DNA from 3 places in the Nitratireductor sp. GCM10026969 genome. Region 3 is predicted to be linked to each of the others. Evidence: predicted binding sites of a transcription regulator. Region 3 holds the regulator's gene; each other region holds the start of a gene.
What was found. Region 3 encodes LexA, which represses DNA repair genes until DNA is damaged. Its sites were predicted from a motif close to TGTTCNNNNTGTGTTCNG; they were not measured.
Positions count from the first base shown of each region.

Region 1: ACFP9U_RS06845 (single-stranded DNA-binding protein) is a predicted target of LexA. The motif match lies at 1,704-1,721, and genes of this name have one in related genera.
Region 2: ACFP9U_RS20970 (DNA recombination protein RmuC) is a predicted target of LexA. The motif match lies at 1,900-1,917, and genes of this name have one in related genera.

Region 1 covers NZ_JBHSUM010000018.1:36,099-39,537, forward strand. The annotation lists gene rpsD (30S ribosomal protein S4) at 74-691, opposite strand; gene ACFP9U_RS06845 (single-stranded DNA-binding protein) at 1,033-1,521, opposite strand; gene ACFP9U_RS06850 (universal stress protein) at 1,909-2,322, opposite strand; gene uvrA (excinuclease ABC subunit UvrA) at 3,212-3,439, shown strand, end outside.
Region 2 covers NZ_JBHSUM010000154.1:4,128-7,566, reverse strand. The annotation lists gene ACFP9U_RS20975 (glycosyltransferase) at 1-419, opposite strand, end outside; gene ACFP9U_RS20970 (DNA recombination protein RmuC) at 600-1,865, opposite strand; gene def (peptide deformylase) at 1,982-2,512, shown strand; gene fumC (class II fumarate hydratase) at 2,601-3,439, opposite strand, start outside.
Region 3 covers NZ_JBHSUM010000020.1:28,902-32,340, reverse strand. The annotation lists gene glp (gephyrin-like molybdotransferase Glp) at 1-911, shown strand, start outside; gene lexA (transcriptional repressor LexA) at 1,009-1,725, shown strand; gene ACFP9U_RS07215 (ComEC/Rec2 family competence protein) at 1,741-3,439, opposite strand, start outside.

The sequences.
Region 1 (3,439 bases), on a different contig from region 3:
TTTCTAACGCTGCCGGCGAAAAAGAAAAAGGCCGCACGCGGCGGCCTTTCCTGGCAACGGTATTCTTACCCGGTCAGCGTGAATAGTACTCGATGACCAGGCTCGGCTCCATCTGCACCGCGTAAGGCACATCGGAGAGCGCCGGGACGCGAACATACTTCGCGACCATCTTGTTGTGGTCGGCCTCAACATACTCCGGCACATCGCGCTCGGCGAGCTGGATCGCCTCGAGCACGGTGGTGAGCTGCTTCGACTTCTCACGCACCTCGATCACGTCGCCCGGCTTGCAGCGGTAGGACGGGATGTTCACCCGCCGACCGTTGACGTTGACATGGCCGTGATTGATGAACTGGCGTGCGGCGAAGATCGTCGGGACGAACTTGGCACGGTAGACGACGGCGTCGAGCCGCGATTCGAGCAGGCCGATCAGGTTCTCCGTCGTCTCGCCCTTGCGGCGGTTCGCCTCCTCATAGATGCGGCGGAACTGCTTCTCGGAGATGTCGCCGTAATGACCCTTCAGCTTCTGCTTGGCCCTCAGCTGCTGACCGAAGTCGGACAGCTTGCCCTTGCGGCGCTGACCGTGCTGGCCGGGACCGTATTCACGGCGGTTGACGGGGGATTTCGGCCGGCCCCAGATATTCTCGCCAAGACGGCGGTCGAGCTTGTATTTCGCGGATTGGCGTTTGCTCATCGCATTCCCTTTCAAACAAAGACACCCGGAACCGCATGTTCCAGGTGAAGGAAACGCGCCCTCCTCTGGCCTCCGTTTTCGAGACCTGACAGGAAAGCCGCCCACGCATGGCAGCATTTCCACGGGACACGTCAAAAAGCGCGACAGCAACCCGCCATCGCGCTTGGCGGCTCAATTAAGCGAGGAAAACGGCAAAGTCAACGTGTTTAAGCCATCTGCGGGGCGATCCGGCCCTGCGGCTTCGCCTTCTCCGGCCGGACTTGCGCAGAATTGCGCGCCTGCGGGACGTCAGCCCCGCCGGTCGCCCGCCACATAGCATGCCAAGTCAGGCGCTCCACCCGTCAAAACGGGATCTCGTCGTCCAGGTCACGCGAGTAGTCGCCACCGCCGCCGCCGGTGTTTTCGGCCGGGCCCGACTGGCCAAAATCGGAGCCGCGCCCGCCGCTGTAACCGACCTGTCCCTCGCCACCGCCCTGGCCGCGTGAATCCAGCATCTGCAGCTCGCCGCGGAACTTCTGCAGGACGACCTCGGTCGTATAGCGGTCCTGGCCGGACTGATCGGTCCATTTGCGGGTCTGGAGCTGCCCCTCGATGTAGACCTTCATACCCTTTTTCAGATACTGCTCCGCCACCTTGGCCAGGTTGTCATTGAAGATCACGACGTTGTGCCACTCGGTGCGCTCGCGCCGCTCGCCGGTGTTCCGGTCACGCCAGGTCTCGGAGGTGGCGATCCGCATGTTGACCACCGGATCGCCGGAATTGAGCCGCCGGATTTCCGGATCGGCGCCCAGATTGCCGACCAGGATGACCTTGTTAACACTGCCCGCCATCACATCACTCCACATAATCGAAACTGCAAGCGCCGCACCCGGCACCGCGCTGTACGGCGATGCGGCCCGACCGCCCACCCGTCAAGCCGCTGCGACCTTAGCCGATACCCGGCCACGATGCGCGCGCCCAAGGGACGAGACAAACCGCCGTCCACAGCTCATTTGCAGTCCGTCACCTTATAAGTTCCTGCTTTGTTCCGTAACATATCCGCGCAATCCCCACAAGCGCATTCCTTACCTTGCACGCCGAGAAAGATGGCGAACGCGCGAGCGCGGGACGACTTGCAGCCGAGGAAAACATCACCGGTTCCGCTCGCGGGTCCGAACACCGTCCTCCAGCGCATCGTGCGTTCCGAAAACCGATCTAGGCTTTCAGGCCCCGGTCCGCTAGCGCACGATGAAGACCGAAACGGTCGTGTGCGCGGCGAGATAGCCGGCGTTCGAAGAGAACACACGGTCCCAGAAGGTCGGCACGTGCGACGCCATCACCACGAGGTCGGCGCCGTGATCCTTGATCACCTTGCCCAGCACGTCATCCAGATCGCGCACGGGATCATGGCTTTCAGCAACCTTCGTCTCGACCGACAGCCCGTGCTTCGCGCCCTGCTCGGCGGCGAAGCGCTCCAGCTTCTGAGCGAACTCGGCCTCGGAATGGGCCACACCGCTCGGCAGCGCCGTCGTCACGCCGACATAGCAGATGGAGGCGCCATAGTGTTTCGCAAGATCGGAGGAAACATCCAGAGCCCTTTGAAGCTTGTCCGCGTGCGCCAGATCGACCGGAACCAGAATTTTCTTGTACATCGCCGCGATCCTCCTTGAACTCTTCATTGCAACGGACTTCACCGGCGAAAGCCATTACGGCCCGACACGGGAAGCAATCACGCGCGTAACGCTGAAATCATTGAGATAGGGCAAAATTCATCGGTTTCACCTTGCCACCGACAATCTGGGCGCTCGCTTCCAGCTTGCAGCGCCGCGCCTTCCGTTCACGTGTGGAAAGGCGCTGAACCGGTGAATTGACTTGGAACGGAAAAGCCCCGTCGCTGCCTGGTTCTCGAGCGCACGGGGCTATTATATTTTTGCCGGAAGGCATCGCCGGCAACTTTCAGGGCGGTGCGAGACACGTCCTGCACTTATCCAGTCAATTGTGTGTGGCAGCCGCGTGGCGCTGGCCATCTCAGCCTTCGAGGCCGGGGCTTCTCCCGCCCGGCCGTTGCCCCGCTGGGCCGTGCTTACCGGCGTCAGGACCGACGCGGCTGTGGCTCCGCGCTATCGGCGGAGCCGCTGGAACAGTCGGGTGGAGTCATTGCCTCCCTCCTCGTCCATTGCTTGTATCGCGCCGATCGGGCACTGCGTTCAAGACCATGTCGTCATGAACCGTCGACCAGCGGATATGGTCAATGTGCGCCTGCATGCGCTCCCCGTCAAGACGTGCCTCCGCTTCCCTTCAAAGCCGAGCGCGAGCGTGGGCATGCGAAGCGCTAGCAGGAGGATGTCAGGAGACCGTTCGTTCTTTGTTCTTTCCACTTGCCCTGTAGGGCAAAAAGCTGGAAAAGAGGTGCAGGCCTCCGGCACTGGATGGGCGCGGAATGCGGTGGCGCCATCGACATGTGCTGCGCATTTCCTACATGAGCCCTGGCCGGCACCAGCTGGCCACACCGAACCGATTGAGACAAGGCAGCGACGGGGCATGCCCGAAAACAAGCTGATTTCCATTCGCGGCGCGCGCGAGCACAATCTGAAGAACGTCGATCTGGACTTGCCGCGCGAGCGCCTGATCGTCATGACCGGGCTGTCGGGCTCGGGCAAATCGTCGCTCGCCTTCGACACGATCTATGCCGAGGGGCAGCGGCGTTATGTCGAAAGCCTGTCGGCCTATGCCCGGCAGTTCCTGGAGATGATGCAGAAGCCGGACGTC
Region 2 (3,439 bases), on a different contig from region 3:
TGCGACAGCATGGCGGAGAACCGGATGAGCCGATGCATCTTCGGCTCCTCGACGGCGATATCGGCGATAGTGTGATGCACGCTCCAGATCACCGGTGCGAAGGTAAAGCTCAGGAGAGACCCGAGCGAGCCGGCCATATTGCCGTGGTACATCCAGCCGTGAATGATGTCCGGGCTCTGCTGTCGTACCAGCCTGCGCAGATCGAGCACGTTCCGCGACCTGGGCCGGGCTCTTTGCATCGAAAGGGAGTGCAGGTTCGCGTGCCGTTGCGGCAGACTCGCGGCCATGGCGCCAGCCGGCAGCAGCGACAGGACGGTCGAGGGAAATCCCGCCTGGTCCATCCGGCCGACGAGGCGCGTCAGCATGATCTCGGCTCCGCCGACATTGAGACCGGTTATCGTGTGGAGTACCTGAGGCACGATCGTATTCCTCGCGTTTTCCGACGGTAGAGCGGACCCGGTTCGTTGTCAGGTCAGGAAAATCACCCGTCAGGTGCCGGCCAGCCTAAACAGAAGGACTTACGGGCATCGACGTCTTGGAGTGTGGGGTGTGGCCCAACCGCCAGCGACATCGGCGGAAAAGATGCTTTGCGTGAAAGCTTATTCGTCGACGACGCGCAGCTTCAGCGAGTTGGAACCGGTGGCGGCGGCAGCCTGCTTGACGGCCTCGCCCTTGGGCAGGCTCTTGCTTTCGGCCGCTTCGGCCTCCGGCGCGCCAAGCTCCAGCGCCTCGATCTTTTCGCCCCGCTTCGTCACCTTTTCCGCCGATGTCAGGATCATGTCGATGTCGCGGTTGGCCTGGGAGAAATGGGTCTGCAGCTTGCGCACCCGCTCGTCCAGCCGGGAGACGTCCTGCATCAGCCGCACGACCTCGGCCTGGATGAGATGGGCCTGCTCACGCATGCGCGCATCCTTGAGCACCGCCTGGATGACCTGGATGGAAAGCATGAGCAGCGACGGCGAGACGATAACGATGCGGGCACGGTGGGCCCGCTGCACCAGCGCCTCGAAATTCTCGTGGATCTCCGCGAAGATCGACTCCGAGGGCACGAACATGAAAGCCGTGTCCTGGGTTTCGCCATTGATCAGATACCGCTCCGCGATCGCCTTGACGTGGGTTTCGATGTCGCGGCGGAAAGCGGCTTCGGCCTGCCTGCGCCCCTCTTTGCCCTCCTCGCCTTCCGCCGCCTTGCGAATGGCGTTCCACGCCTCCAGCGGAAACTTGGCGTCGATGACGAGCGAAGGCGCGCCGTTCGGCATCTTCACCACACAGTCGGGCCGGTTGCCGTTCGACAGGGTGGCCTGGAACTCGTAGGCGGAAGACGGCAGGCCGTCGGCGATGATCGCCTCCATGCGCGACTGGCCGAAGGCACCGCGGGTCTGCTTGTTGGACAGGATCTGCTGGAGCTGGACGACCTGGCCGGCGAGCGACTGGATGTTGTTCTGGGCCGTGTCGATGACGGCCAGGCGCTCCTGCAGCCTGGACAGGTTTTCATGGGTTGACTTGGTCTGCTCGGTGATCGACTGGCCGAGCCGCGAGGACATGCCGTCGAGCCGCTCCGAGAGCGTCTTCGTGAGTTCCGCCTGGCGCGACCCGAACACCTCGGCGATGGTGCCCATGCGGCCCTGCAGTTCCGCCTGCGCCTTCGTCAGTTCCGCCATGCGCGTCTCCGCCTCGCGCGCCCGCGCCGCCGCCTCCTCGGCGGCCTGCGCGCGCATGCGGCCGGTGCGCCAGAGTGCGACGACGGTGCCGGCGGACAGAAGCACGAAAGCCGCGACGACGGTGACGAGCACGCCGCCCAGCGATATTTCCGCTGTTCCGAGTTGCGCGACGGGCGTGGAGAAAAGCGAAGCCGTTTCGTTCATGTCCGGCACTGTAGACGATTCGCACGCCCGCAATAAGACCAAAACGTGAACATATTCCGGTGAAACACGAAGTGTCCTATATTGACGCCTTCACCGGCAGCGATTACCTGACGAGCATGACGACCCGGCCACTCATCCTTCTTCCCGACCCGAAGCTGCGCGAGGTTTCCAAACCCGTCGAGCGCGTGGACGATGACCTGCGCAAATTCGCCGACGACATGCTGGAAACCATGTATGATGCGCCGGGCATCGGCCTGGCCGCCATTCAGGTGGGCGAACCGCGGCGCCTGCTGGTGCTTGACGTGGCGGAGAAAGACGAGCCGCGCAATCCGCAGGTCTTCATCAATCCGGAGATCGTCGAGCGCTCGGACGTCCGCAACGTGCACGAGGAGGGCTGCCTTTCCATTCCCGATTACTATGCGGAAGTGGAACGCCCGGCCGAGGTCACGGTCGACTACATCGATCTCGACGGCAAGAAGCAGACGCTCAAGGCCGACGGCATCCTCGCCACCTGCCTTCAGCACGAGATCGATCATCTTAACGGCGTGCTGTTCATCGACTATCTGTCGAAGCTGAAGCGCGACATGGTCGTGCGCAAGTTCAGGAAGCTCGCCCGCGAACGTACGCCCGCGGGCATGGTAGGCTAGGCCTGTAGACAGCAATGGCCGCGGTCTTTGTCGTCGAGTATGTCGCGAGCCTGAACCGGCGAAGCCGCAGCAACAACAGGCCCCCGGATCAAGCCGGTGAGATCATTTTCTCCGGGCGCACCAGCCGGTCGTAGTCCGCCTCCGAGACAAGGCCGCTCTTCAGCGCTTCCTCGCGCAGGGTGGTGCCGTTCCGGTGCGCGGTCTTGGCGATCTTGGCGGCATTGTCGTAGCCGATCGCCGGCGCGAGCGCCGTCACAAGCATCAAGGAGCGCTGCATCAGATCGGCGATCCGCTCCTCGTCCGCCTCGATGCCCTTGACGCAATTGTCCGTGAAGGAGCGCATCCCGTCCGAAAGGATGCGGATCGATTGCAGGACGGCGTTGGCGATGACGGGCTTGAAGACGTTGAGCTCGAAATGGCCTTGGCTTGCGGCGACCGTGACGGTGGTCTGGTTGCCCATGACCTGGGTCGCCACCATCGTCAGCGCTTCCGCCTGGGTGGGATTGACCTTGCCGGGCATGATGGAGGAGCCGGGCTCGTTCTCCGGCAGTTTCAGTTCGCCGAGCCCCGAGCGCGGGCCGGAGCCCAGGAAGCGGATGTCGTTGGCGATCTTGAAGAGATCGGCGGCAAGCGCATTGAGCGCGCCGTGGAAGGCGTTGAGCGCACCGTGGCTCGCCAGCGCCTCGAACTTGTTTTCCGCGGTACGGAAGGGCAGCCCGGCGATCTCCGCCACCTTCTCGGCGAAGGCCGCGTCGAAGCCGACCGGTGCGTTGAGGCCGGTGCCGACGGCGGTGCCGCCCTGGGCCAGCGCGTGCACGTCTTCGAGTGCCTCGGCAATGCGCCGGGCGCCGAGCTTGAGTGCGGCGACATAGCCGGAAAATTCCTGACCGAGGGTGAGCGGCGTGGCGTCCTGGGTATGGGTGCGGC
Region 3 (3,439 bases):
CGGTGCCGCCCGGCGCCGACACCATTCTCATCCAAGAAAACGCCCGCCTTGTCGCCGAGGGGCGGATCGAAGCGGTCGAAACGGTGGCGGAAGGCTGCCACATCCGGCGCGCGGGGCTCGATTTCTTCGACGGCGCGACCGTTCTGGACGTCGGCCGCTCGCTCGATCCGCCAGCCCTGTCGCTGGCGGCCGCAGCGGGGCATCCGGAACTTGCCGTGGTCGGCCGACCGCTTGTCGCGATCATCGCGACAGGCGACGAACTCGTGCCGCCGGGAACCACTCCCGGACCCGACCAGATCGTCGCCTCGAACAGTTTCGGCATCGCTGCCCTGGCCGGTCAGGACGGGGCCGACATTCTCAACCTCGGCATCGTGCCCGACGACCGCGCGATGATTGCCGATGCGCTTTCCCGGGCGCTTTCGGCCGATGCGGACCTCATCGTGACGCTCGGCGGGGTCTCCGTGGGTGCGCACGACCTCGTGCGCGAGGTGCTGACGGCACAAGGTCTGGAACTCGCCTTCTGGAGGATCGCCATGCGGCCCGGCAAGCCGCTGATATTCGGCCGCCTGCAGGGAAGCCGCGTCCTGGGCCTGCCCGGCAATCCCGTCTCCAGCCTCGTCTGCGCGCATCTCTTCCTGCGCCCGCTCATCGCCGCCCTTTCCGGCCGCTCCTTCGCACCGGATCTGCGTGCGGCCGAGTTGGCCGCGCCGATGAAGGCAAACGATGAGCGCCGCGATTATGTGCGCGCGCGCGCCGAGAACGGTCCGCGCGGGCTCGTTGCCACGCCTTTCACGGTTCAGGATTCCTCCATGCTGACCACGCTTGCCGACGCCAACGCGCTCATTCTGCGTGAGCCCGGCGCCTGCGCGAGCGAGGCGGGTGAGCCCTGCCAGGTTCTGATGCTGCGTTAACCGGAAGGTAACGCTGATTTTTCACTCTTGCGGAACACAACTGGAACGTCTACCTTATGTTCTGGTTTTGTTTATGTTGATTCCCGGGGTGGAACCGATGCTAACGCGCAAACAGCACGAGCTGCTGCTTTTCATTCACAACCGTCTCAAGGAGACGGGCATCCCTCCTTCCTTCGACGAGATGAAGGAGGCGCTGGACCTTGCCTCGAAGTCGGGCATTCATCGGCTGATCACCGCCCTGGAGGAGCGCGGTTTCATCCGCCGCCTCCCCAATCGCGCACGCGCGATGGAGGTCTTGCGCCTGCCCGAGTCGATCGCCCCGGGCCTCGGCGGACAGCGAACGTTCTCGCCCAGCGTCATCGAAGGTGGCCAGAGCCGCAACGCCCCGGCGCCCACCAAGCCGGCCGCCGACAATGACGAGGACGGCGTGAGCGTCGTTTCGGTTCCCGTCATGGGGCGCATCGCCGCCGGCGTCCCCATCGAGGCCATTCAGCATCAGACGCATTCGGTGGGAGTTCCGCCCGACATGCTGTCGGGCGGGGAACACTATGCACTGGAGGTCAAGGGCGATTCGATGATCGAGGCCGGCATCTTCGACGGCGATACGGTGATCATCCGGGAGACGCAGACGGCCAATCCGGGCGAGATCGTGGTGGCCCTCGTCGACGAGGAGGAAGCCACGCTCAAGCGCTTCCGCCGCAAGGGTGCGTCCATCGCGCTGGAAGCGGCCAATCCCGCCTACGAGACCCGCATTTTCGGTCCCGACCGGGTGAAGGTGCAGGGCCGGCTGGTCGGCCTCATCCGGCGCTATTGAGGCGGACGACCGTCTTCAGCGATGTGGGGGCAGCCCCCGGGCGGCCCGCGACCAGGCACGGTGAGCGTGCCATGGCCGCCATGGCTTGGTGATTGCGAAGGTTATCCGCGCTTTCCCGCTGCCTTCCGCGCTCGGATTTTCCTCGAAGAAGATCGCTGCACTGCCGTAATGCGCCAGATCGCGCTTGGTGACGAGGGTGGCGGCTGGTGCCGGGCCGCAAGGAACAGTCGTCACGGCATCATCGAGAACGACAAGGTCGGCGCCGGCACAGGCCGCACGGGCGGCCTTGGGGGTTGCGGCATGGGCTACCAGGGCATCGCTTTCGTGGCGGGCGAGGCACAGGTCTTCACTGCAATGAAACCTCGTCTTCTCCGCGTTTGGCGGCTGCGGCGCACCCGTCTCTACATTCGTCGGCTTCACGACGGTTCCAGCCGCCAGTGCCCGCGTCCAGTCGTCCATGGTGAAGCCGTTCGGGCGGGTGCGGTTCACGGCGAGCGAGGCGCTTTCTCCAGACAGACCGACGAGCGTTGCATCTTCCGTAACCACGACGTCCGGCAGTTGCCGCATGGCGAGAAAAACCACGCCGGCGGCGGCGAGCGGCAGCGCCAGCAGGCGCAGCCATGTGGTCGAGACCACCAGGACAAGCAGCGCACCGGTAAAGGAAAGCATGGCCGTGAGCGGGATGAGACCGACGGCGTCCACAGGCGAATGGGTCGAAAACCACTCGGCGATGGCCACCACGGCGGCGATCGCCTGTCCCATCGCTTTTAGGAATATCCCATCGAGCCCGAAGGGCATGGACAGTATCGCCAGCACCGCGGCGGGCATGGCGAAGACGGATACGATCGGCATCGCCGTCAGATTGGCTGGCAGTGCCAGCGGGGTCACGCGCTGGAAATGCCAGACGCCGTAGATCGCGGTGGCCGTACCGGCGATGAGCGAGGTAGCCGACAGGCCGACGAGGAAGACCAGGCCGTAGCGCGTCAGCCGCCAAGGGAGGCTTCCCTCCGGCGGCGGCCTGCGCGTGGCGCGCTGCTGGCGCCAGTGATTCCAGGCCGCGTAGCCGGCTACCAGAGCCGCCGTCGCGGCAAAGGACATCTGGAAACTGGGCCCGACGACCACGTGCGGCGACCACGCCACGATGACGAGCGCGGCGATCGCCACGTTGCGCATCGTGATGGCGGCGCGGTCGCAAATGAGGGCGGCCAGCATCACGGCGAGCATGACGTAGCTGCGCTGCGCCGCCACCGCCGCTCCGGATATGCACAGATAGAGCGTGCACATGACCAGGGCCGCCGCCGCGGCGTATTTCTTGACCGGTACGCGAGAGGAAAATCCGGGGAACAGAGCGGAGACGGCGCGCACCATAACCATAACGGTCGCCGCCACGAGCGCCATGTGCAGGCCCGAAATGGCCAGGATATGCGCCAGGCCGGCGCGGCGCAGCCATTCGTTGATCTCTTCGGGAATGCCGGCGCGGAACCCGGTGATGACCGCCACTGCGATTTCACCCTCCGGTCCACCGATCCGGCTGCGGATGCGTTCGGCAAGCGCGCCGCGCATCCGTTCCAGCCAGCGTGCCGGATAGCTCAAGAGCGGTGCCGGCGTATCCAGTGTGACACGCTCCGGCCCGGACATGAAAAAGCCGACTGCCCCCCGCCCGGCGAAGTAGCTCGTGAACGAGAAATCATAGGCCCCGGGCCGGACCGGCCCC